DNA from 4 places in the Rahnella sp. P4_A8 genome. Region 4 is predicted to be linked to each of the others. Evidence: predicted binding sites of a transcription regulator. Region 4 holds the regulator's gene; each other region holds the start of a gene.

Region 1 (5,171 bases), on a different contig from region 4:
ACTGAACGGCAGCGTTATCGGCAAGGTTTTTATCGCCACGACCCAGCCATTTGTAACCGGCGAGCGCGGCAGCTTCGGTCACGCGGGAGAACTCGATTGCTAATTCACGTTTCATTGGAAAGCCTGTAGAAAGAAAAAAAGAGGTCGGTGAGGCGAGGCTCATCTGTGGCGCAGATTTTAGCACAACGGGAAAGGTGCATAAAAAAACTCCCCGGATGGGGAGTTTCAGAAAGGGGTGTTGGTGATAATATCTGGCGATTACTCGTCGTGATCTTCCCACGAACGAACGCGTGCCACCGCTTTTTGCCAGCCTTTATAGCGGACATTACGTTCCGTCGTTTCAATGCTTGGGCGGAATTCACGTTCGATGGTCGCTTTGCTGCGCACTTCTTCCAGGTCGTTCCAGAAGCCGACGGCCAGACCTGCCAGGAAAGCAGAACCCAGCGCGGTGACTTCCAGCACTTCAGGGCGCTCAACGCGGGTGCCAAGAATGTCTGACTGGAATTGCATCAGGAAGTTGTTGGCCACCGCACCGCCGTCCACACGCAGTGCCTGCAGACGAGCGCCCGAGTCTGCCTGCATGGCATCCAGTACGTCGCGGGTCTGGTAAGCGATAGATTCCAGCGTCGCGCGGATGATGTGGTTGCTGTTCGCACCACGGCTCAGACCGAAGATTGCGCCGCGGGCATACGGATCCCAGTAAGGGGCGCCGAGGCCGGTAAAGGCAGGCACTACGTAAACGCCGTTCGTGTCTTTCACTTTCATGGCGAAATATTCGGAGTCAGTTGCGTCGCTGATCAGCTTCAGTTCATCACGCAGCCACTGAATGGACGCACCGCCGACAAACACAGCCCCTTCCAGCGCGTAGTTGACTTCGCCGCGCGGGCCGCAGGCGATGGTAGTCAGCAGGCCATTTTTAGAGGCGACCGCTTCAGTACCGGTATTCATCAGCAGGAAGCAGCCAGTGCCGTAGGTGTTTTTCGCCATACCCGGTTGTACACACAGCTGACCATAGAGCGCCGCCTGCTGGTCACCTGCGATGCCAGCGATAGGAATACGCGTACCGCCTTTACCACCAATGTTGGTCTGGCCGTAAATCTCAGAAGAAGAGCGAACTTCCGGCAGCATTTCACGTGGAATATCCAGCACTTCCAGCATGCGCTCATCCCATTGCAGATCATGGATGTTGAACAGCATGGTACGCGAAGCGTTGGTGTAATCCGTCACGTGAACACGTCCCTGCGTCATTTTCCAGACCAACCAGGTGTCGACGGTGCCGAACAGCAGTTCGCCGCGTTTAGCGCGTTCGCGAGAGCCTTCAACGTTGTCGAGGATCCACTTCAGTTTGGTGCCGGAGAAGTAAGGGTCGATAACCAGGCCGGTGTTATGGCGAATGTATTCTTCCAGACCGTCTTTTTTCAGTTTTTCGCAGATGTCAGCAGTTCGGCGACATTGCCAGACAATCGCGTTATAGATTGGCTTGCCAGTTTCTTTTTCCCACACGATGGTGGTTTCGCGCTGGTTGGTGATACCGATACCGGCAATCTGATCGGAGTTAATGTCGGCTTTCGCCAGCACTTCCACCAGCACCGAGCTTTGCGATGACCAGATTTCCATCGGGTCGTGCTCAACCCAGCCTGACTTAGGGTAGATCTGGGTGAATTCGCGTTGTGACACGCTGACGATATTGGCATCGTGATCCAGCACTACCGCGCGTGAACTGGTTGTACCCTGGTCGAGTGCAACAATGTATTTTTTTTCGTGAGTCGTATCTGCTGACATAATATTCATCCTGCGAATGAGTAAGCTATGGAACAGTTTAGCCGATCAGGCCTTATGCTGTTTGGATGGCTGAGGTGCTTTTTCTTCTGCCGGCTCATTAATCTGATTTGGCAAATGGCGGCCGATCAGCGCTTTATACGCGATGGCACCCAGAGAAGCACCGAGCAGCGGGCCAAAAATCGGCACCAGGAAATAAGGAATATCGCGCGCGCCGGTGAAGGCAACCTTGCCCCAGCCAGCGAAGTAGGCGAAGACTTTCGGACCAAAGTCACGTGCCGGGTTCAGGGCGAATCCGGTCAGTGGCCCCATGGAGGCACCGATAACCGCGATCAGGATACCGATCAGCAATGGCGCCAGCGGACCACGTGGAATGCCGTTGCCGTCATCGGTCAGGCCGAGGATCAGCGCCATCAGAATGGCCGTAATCACCGTTTCTACCAGAAACGCCTGCAATACGCTGATGTGCGGGTTTGGATAGGTAGAGAAAATACCGGCCAGATCCAGACTTTCGACGCTGCCGCGCACCATGTTGTGGCTTTGCTCAAAATCGAAGAACAGGTTGTAGTAAAGGCCGTAGACCAGTGCGGCGGCGCAGAAAGCTCCCGCGACCTGCGCAATGATGTAAGGCAGAACTTTGCGTCCTTCAAAGTTTGCAAACAAACAAAGTGCGACGGTCACCGCCGGATTCAGGTGTGCGCCGGAGATGGCGGCAGTCAGGTAGATGGCCATTGCCACACCCAGACCCCAGATAATACTGATTTCCCACTGGCCAAAGGTTGCCCCGGCAAGTTTCATTGCTGCGACACAGCCCGCACCAAAGAAAATGATAAGCCCGGTACCCAGAAACTCAGCGATGCACTGACCTTTTAATGTGGAACTCATGGTTTGGCTCATAGTTTGATCCTGCTAAGGATGATGTTAATGGTTAGTTATAATTTTTCTGTTATGTCGTTTGTCAACGTAATCGGATTTTGGCGTTCATCATTAAATGAGAACGTAATGTGAATTTATCGTTAACGAGCATAAACGAGAAATAGCGAAATCAAATTTTGTGTGTCGCGTCATAAAAATGAGCGATTTCGCGTATTGTTGGAACTTGATGCAGCGCAAAAAGTCCATGATTTAACATTTTCAGCCGCCATTTGTGACAAACGAACATCAACATGCCTTCCCGCGCAGCGGCTAAGGTTATTCGGCATTAAACAGTATTTCTGGTGTGTGACGCTGCTTTTTAAGCATTTCCTGATACCCGGCGCTGTTAAATTGCAACAGACTGCGTGGATAAAGGGGTTGCGGGTAGACAGAACAAAGCTGGCTACATACAATCACCCGTTAAGACACACGCTGGTTTTGCGCAATTCTCTGATGAATTCGTTATAAAAATCGACGGAGTGCAGGAATTTTTGAGCCGTGTCCGGACGATGCGGCAGAACATAAGATGTGCGCCTTGCGAACATAAGGGGACCGAAAAATGTCATTTGAAGTATTTGAGAAATTAGAAGCTAAAGTTCAGCAAGCGATTGATACCATTACTCTGTTGCAGATGGAAATCGAAGAACTGAAAGAGCAGAACAACACCCTGTCTCAGGAAGTTCAGCAAGCCAGCGGCAACCATGAGTCTCTGGTGCGTGAAAATGCGCAGCTGAAAGAAGAACAACACGTATGGCAGGATCGTCTGCGTGCATTGTTGGGAAAAATGGAAGAAGTTTAATTACTTCATATTCCAAATAAAAAAGGACGCCTTGGCGTCCTTTTTTGTTGTGCTCAGAAGGAAATCACTCAATATCGAGCGGGTCTTCGGACAGCACGATACCGGTATTATCGGCATAAAGATGGTCGCCGGAGAAGAAGGTGACGCCGCCGAAATTGACACGAATGTCGCTTTCGCCAATCCCTTCACTGCCTGCGCCAGCCGGGATAGCCGCCATCGCCTGGATACCCAGATCCAGCTCTTCGAGATCATCAACCTGACGGACTGCACCGTAAATCACGATGCCTTCCCATTCGTTTTGCAATGCAAGGCGTGCCAGTCCGGCATCCAGCAGTGCGCGACGAACAGAACCGCCACCATCGATCACTAATACACGGCCACGGCCATTTTCTTCCAGCAGGTCATAAAGCAAGCCATTATCTTCGAAGCATTTCACGGTGGTGATTTGCCCGCCAAATGAAGTACGGCCGCCAAAGTTGGAGAACAAGGGTTCAACGACATTCACTTCTTCATGGTAGATGTCGCAAAGTTCGGAAGTATCGTATTTCATAGGATTTCATCTGGTTGCTGCATGAGTGTTCAGTATATCCCTTTCCGGCGGATGTTGGCAAAATCATCAATTGTTAAATGTGAAAAGTGACCTGATAAACGCACATCAGGCCAACTTTACTCAATTGAGCAACAGACCCACTGCAAACAAGACGTTAGTCAGCAACGCGGTTTTTACCATATGTTCCAGCAACGGGCGGACTTCAGTGGATGTTGTCGATTTCATCACCCGTATCAGATGTTTTGCCAGCATTGGGAGCGCCAGAATAAACAGCCAGCCGGTCCAGTGAGGCAGGTGCAGGGCGGAGAAAATCACCAGACACAGCACGGCGGCGGTCAGAATGATGGCGTGATAGCGTCGTGCGTTAACCGGCCCGAGGCGAACCGCCAGGGTATTCTTGCCGTTGGCGCTGTCGGTTTCGATATCGCGCAAATTATTGATATTGAGTACCGCAGTGGACAGCAAACCTGTCGCCGTCGCCGGAAGCATTACGATCCAGTCGAAATAGCCTGCCTGTAAATAAAACGTCCCTGCGACACTGATCCAGCCGAAGAAGATCAGCACGGAAATATCGCCAAGTCCCATGTAGCCATAAGGTCGTGTGCCGACGGTATAGGTAATGGCGGCGCCAATCGACAGCAAGCCGAGGATCAGAAACCCGACCACGTCACTAGGCTTATGACAGGCCACGGCAATAAGCGCAGTACCGCAGATAAGGGTCAGCGCGATGGTCAGGATAATCGCGCGCTTCATCTGCCCGGCGGTAATCAGGCCCTTTTGCATGCCGCGTAAGGGCCCGACGCGTTCCGGCGTGTCACTGCCTTTCTCGGCATCGCCATAGTCATTCGCCAGATTTGACAAAATTTGCAAACAGCCCGCAGTCAGCAGCGCCAGTAGTGCAATGAGCGGATGGAAAACGCCTTGCAGGCTGGCAATGGCAGAACCCATAACGATAGAAGCAAACGCCAGTGGCAAGGTTTTCGGGCGCAGGCTTTCGAGCCAGGCGCGGGCGGGGGTTGTCGGAGTGAAAGGCGTGATTGTGCTCATAGGTGATTTCTCAGGTGAAGAATCAGTCCGAAATCTAAAAAAATCAGGGAGGCAAACGCCTCCCTGAAGATCACTTTCGGA
Region 2 (5,171 bases), on a different contig from region 4:
CATGCGCTGCAAACGCCCCGCGCCGCAGGCTCTGAGTCCGCGCACCGGTTTATCCGATGCGGTTTCAATGGATTCGTAGAACAATTTGGTCAGACTGCCGGCAGTGTGTAACGTCAGGGCGATAAAACCCGGAATGGCACCGACGCCAAACGCCATCACACACATTACCGCCCAGGCCAGTTCCGGCATGGTGCGCAGGAAAGCGACAAAGGTACGGATGCTGAATTTCACCCATTTAGGCGAATCCGTATTGCTGGCGGCGAGAAAAGCCAGCACGACTGCCAGCGCCGTCGACAATATCGTTGAGGACAACGCCAGCTGAATAGTTTCCCAAATCAGCGGCAGCTGAATATTGAGACGATATCCCCAATACGCCAGTGAACCTTCTGTATGACCGTCAGCAAATAACAATGACCAGTGTAATACCGGCACCGTCTGACCAATATAATCAAAGAAGCTCGGCGCGGAGACGATAATCGTTTTTAAATTAAGTTCGGAAACATTGCCTGACCACAGATATAACAACAACATCAGCCCTGACCAGATCAGCGCTTCCCGCTTTTGTTTACCGCGTATCTGCTGGTAATAACGATTGAAGTCTTTGTTCAAAATAATATTTCCGATTTGCGATAATCATTATTCCTCCCCCTGCGAAGGGGGAGGTCAGGAGGGGGTATTAAAAAAACAATAATGGTAAAAGCTTTCGCTTCCTGAGTTGCCATTAATACCCCACCCCAACCCTCCCCTTCGCAGGGGAGGGAGTTACGGGTTAGCGACCGCCTTTGGTCAGTTCACGCTTCATATCAATAATCTGCTGATATTCAGCCAGGGACGTTTCGCCGATATGCTGTTTGCCGCCCACCGCTTTTACGAAACAAGCGTGGTCATCTTTATCCAGTTTCTTAATGGCAGAAACCAGCTTAGCTTTAAATGCCGGTGGCAAATCGCTGCGCACTAAAATCGGACCATTAGGAATTAATGGCGATTCCCAGATAATGCGGATTTTCTTCATCAGATCCGGATGGTCCATGCGGATCATGCGGTTGAATGCACCGGAGGTATAACCGGTTTCGCGGTCGCCGATCATTGAAGTCCAGGTGACTGCGCCTTCGAACTGGCCGTTCAGCACGCCAAGAATATCCTGCTCATGGCCGCCGGAGAAGGTCACGCTGGAGAAGAAGTTGTTGTATTTGTTATCCGTCGTGCCGCCAAATTCTTTCTTGAATGTCTGGTTCGGGATCAGGTAACCCGAAGTAGAATCCGGGTCAGCGAAACCGAATGATTTGCCTTTCAGGTCAGATAATTTCTGGTACGGGCTGTCGGCTTTTACGACAACCACGGAGTGATAACCCCGGGATTTATCCGTATCGTCAATAACAATGCCGACCAGATCCACCGCTTTCGGATTATTAATATAAACCGAAGCAAAAGATGACGGGGACATGCTTAATACCATATCCACTTTCTTACCTAATAACCCCTGAATAACACCTGAATAATCGGATGAATTACGCAGTTTGGTATCCACATTTAATTCTTTATCGAAGAAATCTTTTACACACTGATTATCGCCGATTTGCTGGGTGGCATTCTGGCCACCCAGAATACCTAAGTTTAATTCTTTAGGAGCATCTTCTGCCATGCTGTGCATTGCAGTAAAAGAACCTGCTACGAAGACTGCCAGACGTAATAACTTCTTCATGTAATGATGACCTTGTGTAGATTGAGAGAAAGTAGAAATAAGCACTGCAAAATAAATAACGTTATTGTTTAACTGTTTATCGCTTCGTGTTCTTCACCGTATAACTGATGCAAAATGCCTTCAGTTAACTGGTCCGGATGGCCGTCGAAAATAATCTGCCCTTTCGCGATGCCGATAACGCGGGTGCAATAATCTTTCACCAACTCGACAGAGTGCAGGTTGACCATCACGGCGATATTCTCTTCGCTGACTTTTTTCAGCGCATTCATGATGCGCAGGGTATTTTTCGGATCCAGTGACGCCACCGGTTCATCGGCCAGCAGAATTTTCGGGTTCTGCATCAGCGCGCGACAAATCGCCACACGCTGCATCTGGCCGCCGGAAAGGTTTTCGGCACGCTGCAATGCATGCGGCAGCATGTGCAACCATTCAAGCAAAGAGATGGCGCGGGCGCGGTCTTCGTCATCGAACTGGTTAAAGAATGATTTGAACGTTGAGGTGTGGCTGAGACGCCCCAGTAACACATTTGTCAGGACATCCAGACGAGGCACCAGGCAGAAATCCTGAAAAATCATGCCACAGCCTGAACGCCAGCGACGCAATGCTTTGCCGGTAAGCCCGGCCAGCTCCTGCTGTTCACCATTTTCGTAATGACATACCACACTGCCATCCGTGAGCGGGATCGTACCGTTGAGCACATGCAGCAGGGTGGATTTACCCGCGCCAGAACGGCCAATTACCGCCACGAACTCACCGGCGTGGAGATCAAAATTGATGTCATTCAGGACACGCTGACCCGATTTATAGGATTTCACCAGGCCTTTGACGTCCAGAACTTTGTTCAGATGCTGTGGCCCGGTCTGAGGATATTCAGCCTGTGCCAGCTTAAGTTGAGCTTGCGCCATGATGCTGTCTCTCGGTTGCTTTCGTTATCTGGCGTTCATTAAGCGCGAGTTTTATGACACATCAATGACGATTTAATGGACAGCGCATGACAAAAATGCAACAGATTAAGTGAAATTACCTAACCCATATCCCGAATGACGTTTAACTTAACAAGTATCATTTAAGTCTATGATTAGATGGCATCCCATCAAAAAAGGAAGATGAAATGGATAATCAGTCACTCATCGCCACGCTGAAAGAGATTGCCGGCAGCCGCCACGTTTTAACCGGCGACAGCAACACCGAACGCTACCGCAAAGGGTTTCGCTCCGGTGGCGGTAAAGCGCTGGCGGTCGTATTTCCACAAACGCTGCTGCAACAGTGGCAACTGCTCAAAACCTGCATCGCCGCCGACAAGATTGTCATTATGCAGGCCGCCAATACCGGGCTGACCGAAGGTTCGACGCCCAGCGGCGACGACTATGACCGCGACATTGTTATTTTCAGCACCCTGAAACTGGACACGATCCAGTTACTCGACGGCGGTCATCAGGTGATCGGTTTTCCCGGCAGCACCCTGTATAAGCTGGAAAAAATCCTCAAGCCCTACAACCGCGAACCGCATTCAGTGATTGGCTCGTCCTGCATCGGCGCATCGGTGGTCGGCGGGATCTGTAATAATTCTGGCGGATCGCTGGTGAAACGCGGCCCGGCGTATACCGAAATGGCGCTCTATGCACAAATCGATGCACAAGGTGAATTGCGGCTGATTAACCATCTGGGCATTAATCTTGGTGAAACGCCGGAAGAAATCCTGACACGTCTGGAAAAAGGCGATTATCTGGAAACCGATATCCAGCATGATCAGCGTCTGGCGTCGGATCACGATTATGCCTCACGTGTCCGCGAAGTGGATGCGGATACGCCGTCGCGTTTCAACGCGGATGAGCGACGTTTATTTGAAGCTTCAGGTTGTGCGGGCAAGCTGGCGGTTTTCGCCGTGCGGCTCGATACGTTTCCGGCAGAAACGCAGCAGCAGGTTTTCTACATCGGCACCAATGACACGGCGGTGCTGACAGAATTACGCCGCCAGATCCTGCGTGACTTCGCTAACCTTCCGGTGGCAGGGGAATACATGCACCGGGATATTTTCGATATCACCGAAGTCTATGGCAAAGACACTTTCCTGATGATCGACAAACTTGGCACCGACAAAATGCCAGACATGTTTACTGCCAAAGGAAAGTTCGATGCACACGCCAGCAAGGTCCCTTTCCTGCCCAAACATTTCAGCGACCGCGTGATGCAGTGTCTGAGCAAAGCCCTGCCGAATCATCTGCCACCGCGTATGAAGCAGTATCGTGACCGGTTTGAACATCACTTACTGCTGAAAATGTCCGGCCCCGGTATTGACGAAGCCCGAACCTTTTTGACACGTTTCTTTAGTGAGGGTCAGGGTGATTTCTTTATCTGTTCCGCCGACGAAGGCAAGAAAGCCTTCCTGCATCGCTTTGCCGCCGCCGGTGCCGCCGTGCGGTATCACGCGGTACATGAAAAAGAAGTGGAAGATATTCTGGCGCTGGATATCGCACTGCGCCGCAATGACCGCGACTGGTTCGAGACATTGCCGGAAGATATCGACAATCAACTGGTGGCAAAACTGTATTACGGCCATTTCATGTGCCACGTTTTCCATCAGGATTACATCGTCAAAAAAGGCGCAAACAGCAAGGCGCTGAAACACAGGATGTTAGAACTGCTCGACGCCAAAGGCGCGGAATATCCCGCCGAACATAACGTCGGCCATTTGTATCTGGCAAAACCACATTTGAAAGAATTCTACCGGCAGGCAGACCCGACCAACACCTTCAATCCGGGTATCGGGAAAACCAGTAAGATGAAGAACTGGCAGGAATAATGTCCTTCAAAAGAGGAATGGCGTAGTCGGCGCAGGCAGTTTGTTCCCAGACAGCGCGGAGGACCCGGAGCGTACATAAAGTACGTGAGGAGTCCGAGCACTGCCCGGGGGCAAAATGGCAAGTAAGATAGCCATTAAGTTAAAATAACTGTGTTCCGTAACCCCACATAATTACCGTCAGAGCCAGAAGCAGCTCTAATACCAGAACGCCCATTGCCAGTGTTGAACTGGAGAACAGGAACCCTTCGCGACGGTCGATATTGAGGAAGTTAGGAATGCCGAGATACAACAGGTATCCGCTGTAACACAGGCCGATCAGCCCGACAAACAGGCATAACCAGACCATCGGATACAGGGCTACGACCCCGCTGAGGAACATGGGTGTGGCCACGTAGCCGGCAAAGACGATACAGTTGTTGAGTGTCGGGCGGCTGTCATAACGACGCGCCATCCCGTAGATAATCCGCCCCATCAGTGCGACAGCAGCGAGCATCAGAACATAGAAAATGACGGCGATATAAGACGCGGTAAACATGGAAACCATCAGCTTCTCGCCATCACCGAAGTTCCAGCCAAGTTGTGTTGTTCCGATGAAAGAACAGACAACCGGGATGAGCGCCATTAAAAGAACATGGTGGGAATACACATGTGAAACGGTTTCCCGCT
Region 3 (5,171 bases), on a different contig from region 4:
CAAGCATTGAGAGTAAAAATAGAAATCAACCTCATTGTCCATGTGTCAAAATGGAAAATGAAATAGAAAGACAGCCAAACAGCTATCGAACCGGCAAACGCGCCTAGTGAGCCTTTAATTAACCCCATGAGATCATTCAACACGTTCCAGTATGTTATCAAACGCTAGCATTCCCTGTTGTCGTCTTACGATCAGAGCATCCACAAAGGGCTTGAGTGCCGGTTCAAACATAAAGTAGAGTAAGTCATAATCTTTTTTTCGCAACTCGCCATATATTTCAGGTTCGTCTATGCTGAGAGCTTCTGATGTTCTGATACAGCGTTCTTTCATTCCACCTATCAGCAATAAATTACCAACAAGACCACCCCGCACTGTGACTGCCAATCCAGCACGCTGAGCAATCGCCGTGGCTATTTTTGCTGAAATTACAGAGTTAGTTGCAGTGCGACCTATTATTGAAAATAAAGACCGGCTGTATATTTTGTTTTGTTTGCTTTCTGAAACGTATTTATCAAACTTTTCGAAAACCGTCTTTATCGCGTCTAGAATCCGATCATAATTGAGGATTCCATTTTTGATTGCATGGATGATTCTAATGGTTTGTGTTTCGTGGGCGTAATGTGAATCAGTGTCAAATACACCATAAGCCATATATCCAAGATCGACGGGTACGGAGAGCGCACCGTGAACAAACCCTAATACTGAGTCAGGTGAAATAATGATATCGGCAATGCGTGTGGCGATTTCCTCATAATTGCTCATGCTAATTCCTTTTATTAGCCAGTTCCCAGCGTGTGAGTATACTCCCCCTTCGGCAGTGGATATATTAAAAGAGGCTTCGTCTTTATACATGCCGGCCCTCCCCGCTTCATGATGCACTGTGATTTCCCCAGCGGCCTTGCTCGCCGGTGAGATTCGGGTTTACGGGCAGGCTGCGTAATAGAGTTTTTCCGAATTGGGCTTTATACCCAGACTGCCCAACTTCCTCATGCCACCAGCGTGAACCGTTCGCTAAACACTACATATGCTATGCCGCCCATCTGCGACTGCTACCATATGTAGTGTTTTTCTGCTTTTGAGGGGGGAGATTGTCCTGTTTGACATCAAAATTAGATTTTTTGTAGAGGTGCTCTAGATCACGAACTTTAATGTCTCAAATTCAGGTTAGATCACAAACTATTTATTCAGATCACCGTCTGTATTATTCCAGAACAGCCACCAGATCCTGCGCACATGCCCACGCCGAGCTCCATGCCCACTGGAAATTGTATCCGCCCAGCCAGCCGGTCACATCCACCACTTCGCCGATGAAATACAGGCCGGGGACTTTCGCTGCCGCCATCGTTTTTGAAGATAATTCTTTGGTATCGACGCCGCCGAGTGTGACTTCTGCCGTGCGGTAACCTTCGGTGCCGTTCGGCTGTACCTGCCAGTTTTGCAGTTGCTCAACCAGTTCGGCCTGCTGCGGCACGTTCAGCTGTTTCAGTGTCACGTCCGGCAACTGCCCCAGCGTTTGCAGGCATTCGACCAGACGCTTCGGCAGTTGCATCGCCAGCGTGTTTTTCAGACTCTGATTTGGGTGTTCCTGACGCTGTGCATTCAGAAACGCCGCCAGATCGACATCAGGAAGTAAGTTAACGCTCACAAACTCGCCAGGCTGCCAGTAACTGGAAAGCTGTAAAACGGCCGGGCCGGACATGCCACGATGGGTAAAAAGAATGCTTTCACGGAAGACAGTGCCGTCTTCAGCAGTAAGCACCGCCGGGACTGACACCCCGGAAAGCGTCTGCAAGTGATCGAGCAGCGGCTTGTGCAGGGTAAATGGCACCAGACCGGCGCGGGTCGGCAGTACTTTCAGGCCAAACTGTTCCGCCAGACGGTAACCGAAGGGTGTCGCGCCCAGCCCTGGCATGGAAAGCCCGCCGCTGGCAATAACAAGTGAGTGAGTGCTTACAGTTGAGCCATTCACTTTGATAACAAAGCCATTTTCGGTTTTCTGCACGTCGGAAATCTCGCTGCGCAAGCGCACATCGACATTGCCCTGCTCGCATTCTTTATCGAGCATGGTGACGATTTGCTGCGCCGAGTCGTCGCAGAATAGCTGCCCGAGCGTTTTCTCGTGCCAGGCGATGCCGTAACGGTTGACCATATCGATGAAATCCCACTGGGTGTAACGCGCCAGCGCGGATTTACAGAAATGCGGGTTTTCGGAAAGATAGGCAGCGGGTTCGGCATAAAGGTTGGTGAAATTGCAGCGTCCGCCGCCTGACATCAGAATTTTTCGCCCGGTTTTTTTGCCGTTATCCAGCAGCAGAACACGGCAGCCACCCTGTCCGGCCTGTGCTGCGCAGAACATGCCTGCCGCACCTGCACCAATGACTACCACATCAACCTGTTCCACTTTTGGCCTCTCTTTTCCGGAAATTCAACTACGTTTTAGATAAGGTTTGCCCTGTTAACCAGGGCTTTGAGTCGCGGATTGTAAGGGACGGAGGGCTGTTAAACCAGCCAGACAGACTGCTTGCCGGACGTCGTAAGTAAATGTTTCTGCGTTCAAAGGAGGAATAACATATTGATAGATAAATACTTAATTGAAATAAAGCCAAACATTGAACTGTTTTTAGTCAAAAAAATGTCATATTTTCCTTTTCCCGTCCCCCTGTTCTCGCAGATAATGCGCGGCGTTCATGACCACTAACTGGCGTAACAATTATGCTGCATCTATTTGCCGGATTGGATATTCATACCGGTTCGTTATTGATTCTCGCGTTACTGTTTGTTCTGTTCTATGAAGCCATTAACGGTTTTCATGATACGGCCAACGCAGTGGCAACCGTCATCTATACCCGGGCAATGCGTTCGCAATTAGCGGTCGTGATGGCAGGGGTATTTAACTTCTTTGGCGTCCTGCTCGGTGGTTTGAGTGTGGCCTATGCCATCGTTCATTTACTGCCAACCGATTTGCTGCTCAATGTGGGTTCTGCTCATGGCCTTGCCATGGTGTTCTCTATGTTACTGGCCGCGATCATCTGGAACCTCGGTACCTGGTATTTCGGCCTGCCGGCGTCCAGCTCCCACACCCTTATCGGCGCCATCATTGGCGTAGGGCTGACCAATGCATTAATGACTCACACTTCCGTGGTCGATGCGTTAAACATCCCTAAAATGATTGGTATTTTTGCTTCGCTGATTATCTCTCCGCTGGTCGGGATGATTATCGCCGGTACCATGATTTTCCTGCTGCGCCGTTACTGGAGTGGCAATAAGAAACATGCCCGTATCCACCTGACACCGGCGGAACGTGAGAAGAAAGACGGCAAGAAAAAACCGCCATTCTGGACACGTACAGGTCTGATTCTGTCGGCTATCGGCGTGAGTTTCTCTCACGGCGCTAACGATGGTCAGAAGGGTATCGGTCTGATCATGCTGGTGCTGATTGGCGTGGCGCCAGCCGGTTTTGTGGTGAATATGAACGCGACCGGTTACGACATTACCCGTACCCGCGACGCCGTGACACACCTCGGCCAGTATTATCAGCAACATGTTGATGCCGTGCCGCACGTGGTTGCACAGACGCCAATAGTGCCGGCACCGGACGTCAATATCGCACCGACCGATGAGCCTAAAGTGTTCCACTGCGACAGCAGCCACGCACTTGACGCTATCGGCCGCGCGCAAACCCTGCTGACCAATCTTCAGTCTTACAGCGACCTGGCACCGGAAGAACGCAGCCATATGCGTCGCCTGCTGATGTGTGTTTCTGATACTGCGGATAAAGTGGCCAAGCTGCCGGAAACCTCTCCTGCAGACAAACGCTTCCTCGGCGAGCTGAAAACAGACATTCTGCAAACCGTTGAATACGCGCCTATCTGGATCATTATCGCTGTGGCACTGGCACTGGCGCTGGGTACGATGATTGGCTGGAAACGTGTCGCAACCACTATCGGTGAGAAGATTGGTAAGAAAGGCATGACTTACGCACAGGGTCTGTCTGCACAGCTCACGGCGGCGGTCTCCATCGGCGTAGCCAGCTATACCGGCATGCCGGTATCCACCACGCACGTGCTGTCTTCTGCGGTCGCAGGAACCATGATTGTCGATGGTGGCGGTGTGCAGTCGAAAACCGTGAAAAACATCGCGATGGCGTGGGTCTTAACCCTGCCTGTGTCGATTGTGCTCTCCGGTGTCCTGTACTGGATTGCACTGAAGCTGATCTGATGATTGTCTGACCGACATGAAATAAAAAGGCGACCTTGCTCAGCAGGTCGCCTTTTTTGTTTCCTTTTTCACGCATCCTCCCTCGCGTTTCTTTCCGTTTCTAATACCAAATCAGCATGGCTAACATACTGATTAATATTAAACCGACCAATGCTGTTGTCAGGATAAACTGACCGCGAACCCGTTCACAACGGCGGATAAACTCAGGATCGTGATGTTCAACGTAGCGCTGAGCATAAATATAGCGTACCAACCTTATTTGCTTGCTGGGCTGACCGTGAGACGTAAAAAATCCTCCTCCATCAACGTACTGATACAGCAGCGGATCACACCCTCGCAGAACCACCAGCAATGCGCGCAAAGAAGAGTAATAGCGCAGCATATTCACTACACACACAAAACATAAAGCCCAAAACAGCGCAACGGGACTGATCATGATTCCCCCTCAAGGCGAACTGACACCGCGCAATGCGCCCGTCGTGCTGGCACACACCCGGCGTTTCGCCCTGCCTTTCCGCAATTTCACACCCCCGGGCTACGTTCGCCCGCCCTCTTGCCCTATCACAGAAGATTGCCAAAACAGGAGACGCCTGCATTATTCAGTGTAGGAAACGAATCCGTAACTGTTCATATTATTTATATCTATACATAGCCGGAAACGGAAATGGGATCTGTATGCTTGATTTATTTAACCCTTTTGGCGCTATACTGAAGTCATGAGTTTTGCATGATGCTGATATTGCTATTAACCGACTTATGGAAGGAGTTTTCTTATGGCTTACAAACACATACTTATTGCTGTGGACTTGTCACCGGAGAGCAAAGTTCTGGTCGAGAAAGCCGTTTCCATGGCGCGTCCGTATAACGCCAAAGTGTCCCTGATCCACGTTGATGTAAACTATTCCGACCTGTATACCGGTCTGATCGACGTTAATCTGGGTGACATGCAGAAA
Region 4 (5,171 bases):
AATCGCCGGATGTGATGTTGAGCCGCACAGCGGACAGGCTTTGCCGCTTTGCAAATTCGCACGTTCGGCTTCAAGGCTGACGATCAGCATTTCCTGTTTATGCAGCGCCTTGACGTCGTTCAGATGTTCCAGTTGTTTCTGACATTGCAGACGGATCGCGCCCAGACGCAGTTCTTCTTCGGCCAGCAGCGTCTGGTACTGCGCAAAATCTTTATGCTGTTGCTGCACGCGCTGGTTCAGTTGCGGGAAGATTTGCGCGAGTGAAAACAGCTGCTGCCGCACCGGCCGGAGCTGCATGAGTTCGGTTTGACGTTTCTGTAACACTACCTGCGGGTACTGTTTTTCCAGTTCAGCCTGACGTTGTTGTGCGACGTTAAGGGCCTCAGTCAGCGCGGCCTGACGGGTGTGATGCTGGCGGCTTTCCTCATCCAGTTTCTGACGTTCCGCCGTGATTTGCTGCAGCGTCGCGCTATGTTCACCAGCCTGTTTCTGCGACTCGCTGACCGCCTGTTGTGTTTCCACCAGCGATTTGCGCCATTGCGCGATTTCGCTATCCAGTGGCAGGATTTTTTCTTCGATCAGCGTTTGCATCTGGCGCTGTTCTTCCGCCTGTTTCTGCCGCGCAGTGTGCGCCTGTTCCACCGCCAGACTCAGCGGCGTCATCTGTGCAATCTGCTGCTCCTGCTGCTGCGTCAGTTGTATCAGTAATTGCTGAAGGCGCTGCGCGTCATCCTGACAGCGCTGGCGATCATTGAGTAACGGACGCAGTTTTTCTGCCGGTTCGCTGCGCGCCAGTTGCTGTAACTGCGGCGCGGCGGCCAGATTTTCCTGCTCTGCGGCGGTCAGTTGTTGCTGAGACTGCTGCTGTTTTTGCTGCACCTGCTGCCACTGTTGCAGCCAGTTCAGATCCTGCTGGCGCTGCTGCGCCTGCTGACTGAGGCTGATTTCCTGCGCGTTCAGTTCAGCACGTTGTGATTCGAGCGTCTGGCGCTGTTCTTCGCTGAGCAGTTCGATTCCGGCCATACGCTGATGCAGACCGTCCAGCGCAATGCGCGCTTCTTTATGTTGCTCAAACACGCGTTGAGAAAGCAGACCGTAAATCTCGGTGCCGGTCAGTTCTTCCAGCAATTCGGCGCGGTCGTTGGCATCGGCATTCAGAAACGCGGCGAACTGCCCCTGTGAAAGCATCATGGATTTGGTGAAACGACCGAAATCCAGCCCGGTCAGTGTGGCGATGGCATCGAGTTTATCGCGCACTTTATCCGCCAGAATTTTGCCGTCGGCCAGTAACGCCAGCTCGACTTTCGGTGCCTGCAGATTGCCGTCAGGGGAATTTTTGGCGCGGCGCTGGCTCCAGAAAGCGCGGTAACCCACACCTTTGACTTCAAACTCCACCTCGGCCAGCGATTCTGCGGTGTGGCGGGTCATCAGTTCATTCTGGCTTGGTGTAATGTTCAGCCGTGGCGTCTGATGATAAAGCGCCAGACAAATGGCATCGAGCAGGGTGGTTTTCCCCGCACCGGTCGGACCGGTGATGGCGAATAATCCGTTGCTGGCAAACGGCTCGGCGGTGAAATCAATTTTCCATTCGCCTTCCAGCGAGTTCAGGTTTTTTAAACGCAGGCTGAGAATTTTCATTGTGCGCTATCCTCCGCGTTCTGACCGTTGGTAACCTGTTCAACCACCTGCGCAAACAACGTGCGCATCCGAGCCTGACGCGGCTCGTCAGGGGCCGGTTCCAGCGCCAGTCGTCGTTCAAACACGTCGCTGACGCTCAGTTCGCTGAGGGTTTCTTTTTCCTGCTGCTCAATACTGTTGATGCGCTGTTCTTTGCTGCGGCGTAACAGCACGACTTCTACCGGCAGATCTTCCGTCAGCGCCTGAATGCGTCGCTGGATGTCGCTGAGATAATCCTGGGTGGAGACTTCAATATCGAGCCACACCGGTTTGGCCGGATCACCGCCTTCGAACTGTGCCAGTTGTTGTTCAATCTCCACCAGCGAGCCTTTGATTATCTGCATCGGCTGGAAAACCGGGATTTCCAGTGTGTCGATGGCGTTGAGCGTCGCACCATCAAAATCAAGTAAGTACACACTTTTAGCTTTGCTCAGTTCGTCAAAACTCAGGGCAATCGGCGAGCCGCTGTAACGGATATGTTCGGTTTTGGCGACGCATTGTGCACGGTGAATATGACCCAGTGCCACATAATCGACCGGCGGAAAGGCCTGCGCCGGAAACGCATCGAGCGTACCTATATAGATGTCGCGCACGGAATCTGAGGTACTGACACCGACAGTCGTCAGATGGCCGGTCGCAATAATAGGCAGCGGCATGCCCAGTTCGTCACGTCTGGCCTGCGCAGCCTGCCAGAGCGCGTCATAATGCGCGGCGATGGCTTCCTGCAATGCCAGTTGCTTGTCGCTGCCGGACTGTCCCGCCTGGCTGGCGAGCAGATCACGCGGGCGTAAAAACGGGATAGCGCACAGTATCGCGCCGGGTTTCCCGTCACGCTGACTGAGCACTAAAATCTGTTCAGAAAGGTTTTCACCGACGGTGGCAATCACCCGCGTATTCAGGCAGGAAAGGAGCTCGCGCGATTCATTGAGCGTGGCGACAGAATCGTGGTTACCAGCCAGCACCACCAGCTGGCAGCCGGTTTGCTGTAATTCCACCACGAAGCGGTTATACAATTCGCGGGCATAACTGGGTGGGGATCCCGTGTCGAAAATATCGCCCGCGACAATCACGGCGTCGACCTGATGTTGTTGCACCTGACCAGTCAGCCAGCGCAAAAATGCCTGATGTTCGGCTGCACGGCTTTTAGTGAAAAAGTACTGGCCGAGGTGCCAGTCTGAGGTGTGGATCAGGCGCATGAGACTCCCGTATGAACCCTGGATGACGACAATGAGGTAAAGTATAAACGTCGGCAGGGGAAGCTGTCCCCGATAAATCAGACCAATTTCAGCAAGATGGCCGGAAATTATCTGTCATAGTTGACTGTAATGAACCATTCTTTTCATTCATAAATCTGTCACAAAACTGACGCATAATGGCGCCCGCAATCAAATAAAAGATCGCTAACCTATTGGCAGGACCTACGATGGCTAGACGTATATTGGTGGTTGAAGACGAAGCTCCAATCCGTGAAATGGTGTGTTTTGTACTGGAACAAAATGGCTATCAGGCCGTAGAAGCTGAGGATTTTGATTCAGCGATTGGGCAGCTTGTTGAACCTTACCCTGAACTGATCCTGCTTGACTGGATGTTACCTGGCGGTTCCGGTATTCAGTTTATTAAGCATCTTAAACGTGAGGCACTGACCCGCGAAATTCCGGTGATGATGCTGACCGCACGCGGTGAAGAAGAAGATCGGGTGCGCGGCCTTGAAGTGGGTGCCGATGATTACATCACTAAACCGTTTTCTCCGAAAGAACTGGTTGCCCGCATTAAAGCCGTGATGCGTCGCATCTCGCCAATGGCGGTGGAAGAAGTGATCGACATGCAGGGTTTAAGCCTGGATCCGTCGTCTCACCGGGTAATGGCCAACGAGCAGGCGCTCGATATGGGGCCGACCGAATTTAAGTTATTACACTTCTTTATGACCCATTCCGAACGTGTATACAGCCGCGAACAGTTGCTCAATAACGTCTGGGGCACTAACGTTTATGTGGAAGATCGCACGGTTGACGTGCATATTCGTCGTTTACGTAAGGCGCTGGAAACCAGTGGACATGACAGAATGATCCAGACTGTTCGTGGTACCGGATACCGTTTTTCAACGCGTTATTGAGCCCTCACAGCGGAGAATCTGTGTGCTAGAACGTTTGTCATGGAAACGACTGGCGGGTGAATTGTTTCTCTTTTGCCTGCCAGCGTTAATTCTCGGTATCTTCGTCGGCCATTTCGGCTGGCTCCTCCTGGTGTCGCTGATGGCGGCACTGGGCTGGAATTATTACAACCAGCTTAAACTCTCTCACTGGCTGTGGCTCGACCGCAGCATTACGCCACCGAATGGGCGCTGGAGCTGGGAGCCGCTGTTTTACGGGCTGAACCAGATGCAGATACGCAACCGGCGTCGCCGTCGGGAATTAGGTCAGCTCATCAAACGTTTTCGCAGCGGTGCCGAATCGCTGCCGGATGCCGTGGTGCTGACCACTGAAGATGGCAATATTTTCTGGTGTAACGGACTGGCGCAGGATTTGCTCGGTTTCCGCTGGCCGGAAGATAACGGGCAACATATCTTCAACCTGCTGCGTTATCCGGAATTCCGGCTGTGGATCCAGACCCGCGATTTCAGCCGGGCGCTGAATTTACAACTCAATAATGAGCATTATGTCGAGTTTCGCGTCATGCCTTATTCCGAAGGACAACTGCTGATGGTGGCACGCGACGTGACCCAGATGCGTCAGCTTGAAGGCGCACGGCGTAACTTCTTCGCTAACGTCAGTCATGAACTGAGAACCCCATTGACGGTATTGCAGGGGTATCTGGAAATGATGGAAGACGCCAAGCTGGAAGAGCCTTTCCGCACTAAAGCGCTGGATACCATGCAGGAACAGACGCGGCGCATGGACGGGCTGGTGAAGCAGCTGCTGACGCTGTCGAAAATCGAAGCCTCAGCGAATATTGATTTGCACGAGAAAGTCGATATTCCGGTGATGCTCGGCATGCTCGAACGTGAAGTGCAAACGTTAAGCAACGGCAGGCATGAAGTGGTGTTTCGCGTAAACGACAAGCTGAAGGTCTTTGGTAATGAAGATCAACTGCGCAGCGCGGTGTCGAACCTGGTGTATAACGCGGTTAACCACACGCCAGCGGGGACACGGATTGAAGTCAGCTGGCAACAAACGCCGCATGGCGCACAGTTCCAGATCAGCGACAACGGACCGGGCATTGCGCCGCAGCACCTGCCGCGCCTGACCGAACGTTTCTACCGCGTCGATAAAGCCCGTTCACGTCAGACCGGCGGCAGCGGACTGGGACTGGCAATCGTCAAACATGCGCTCAGCCATCACCACACGAAACTTGAAGTCATGAGTGAAGTCGGCGTCGGTACCCGGTTTATGTTTATGCTGGCGCCGAAGTTGATTGTTCCTCAGGAACAGGCCAGCCAAAGCGGCGTAAAGGGATAAAAATCAAGCCACAGCAACAAGCTGTGGCTTCTTTTAGCA

What was found. Region 4 encodes PhoB, which activates phosphate uptake and scavenging genes when phosphate is short. Its sites were predicted from a motif close to CTGTCATAAAACTGNCNNAT; they were not measured.
Region 1: a site for PhoB is predicted at 2,841-2,860, ahead of AC1DUO_RS14090 (MIP/aquaporin family protein). Genes of this name have one in related genera too.
Region 2: a site for PhoB is predicted at 2,648-2,667, ahead of phnC (phosphonate ABC transporter ATP-binding protein). Genes of this name have one in related genera too.
Region 3: a site for PhoB is predicted at 2,622-2,641, ahead of pitA (inorganic phosphate transporter PitA). Genes of this name have one in related genera too.

What each region holds. Positions count from the first base shown of each region.
Region 1 covers NZ_JBFUHK010000025.1:27,821-32,991, forward strand. Annotated here, with positions in the region: gene glpX (class II fructose-bisphosphatase) at 1-115, opposite strand, end outside; gene glpK (glycerol kinase GlpK) at 259-1,782, opposite strand; gene AC1DUO_RS14090 (MIP/aquaporin family protein) at 1,828-2,676, opposite strand; gene zapB (septal ring assembly protein ZapB) at 3,254-3,493, shown strand; gene rraA (ribonuclease E activity regulator RraA) at 3,558-4,043, opposite strand; gene AC1DUO_RS14105 (1,4-dihydroxy-2-naphthoate polyprenyltransferase) at 4,164-5,090, opposite strand.
Region 2 covers NZ_JBFUHK010000009.1:85,221-90,391, forward strand. Annotated here, with positions in the region: gene phnE (phosphonate ABC transporter, permease protein PhnE) at 1-609, opposite strand, end outside; gene phnD (phosphonate ABC transporter substrate-binding protein) at 770-1,702, opposite strand; gene phnC (phosphonate ABC transporter ATP-binding protein) at 1,771-2,607, opposite strand; gene dld (D-lactate dehydrogenase) at 2,814-4,505, shown strand; gene AC1DUO_RS07445 (Yip1 family protein) at 4,645-5,171, opposite strand, start outside.
Region 3 covers NZ_JBFUHK010000005.1:161,905-167,075, forward strand. Annotated here, with positions in the region: gene AC1DUO_RS04845 (hypothetical protein) at 133-762, opposite strand; gene AC1DUO_RS04850 (BaiN/RdsA family NAD(P)/FAD-dependent oxidoreductase) at 1,202-2,401, opposite strand; gene pitA (inorganic phosphate transporter PitA) at 2,713-4,218, shown strand; gene uspB (universal stress protein UspB) at 4,319-4,654, opposite strand; gene uspA (universal stress protein UspA) at 4,992-5,171, shown strand, end outside.
Region 4 covers NZ_JBFUHK010000031.1:15,851-21,021, forward strand. Annotated here, with positions in the region: gene sbcC (exonuclease subunit SbcC) at 1-1,638, opposite strand, end outside; gene sbcD (exonuclease subunit SbcD) at 1,635-2,873, opposite strand; gene phoB (phosphate response regulator transcription factor PhoB) at 3,101-3,790, shown strand; gene phoR (phosphate regulon sensor histidine kinase PhoR) at 3,813-5,132, shown strand; gene AC1DUO_RS15620 (helix-turn-helix domain-containing protein) at 5,166-5,171, opposite strand, start outside.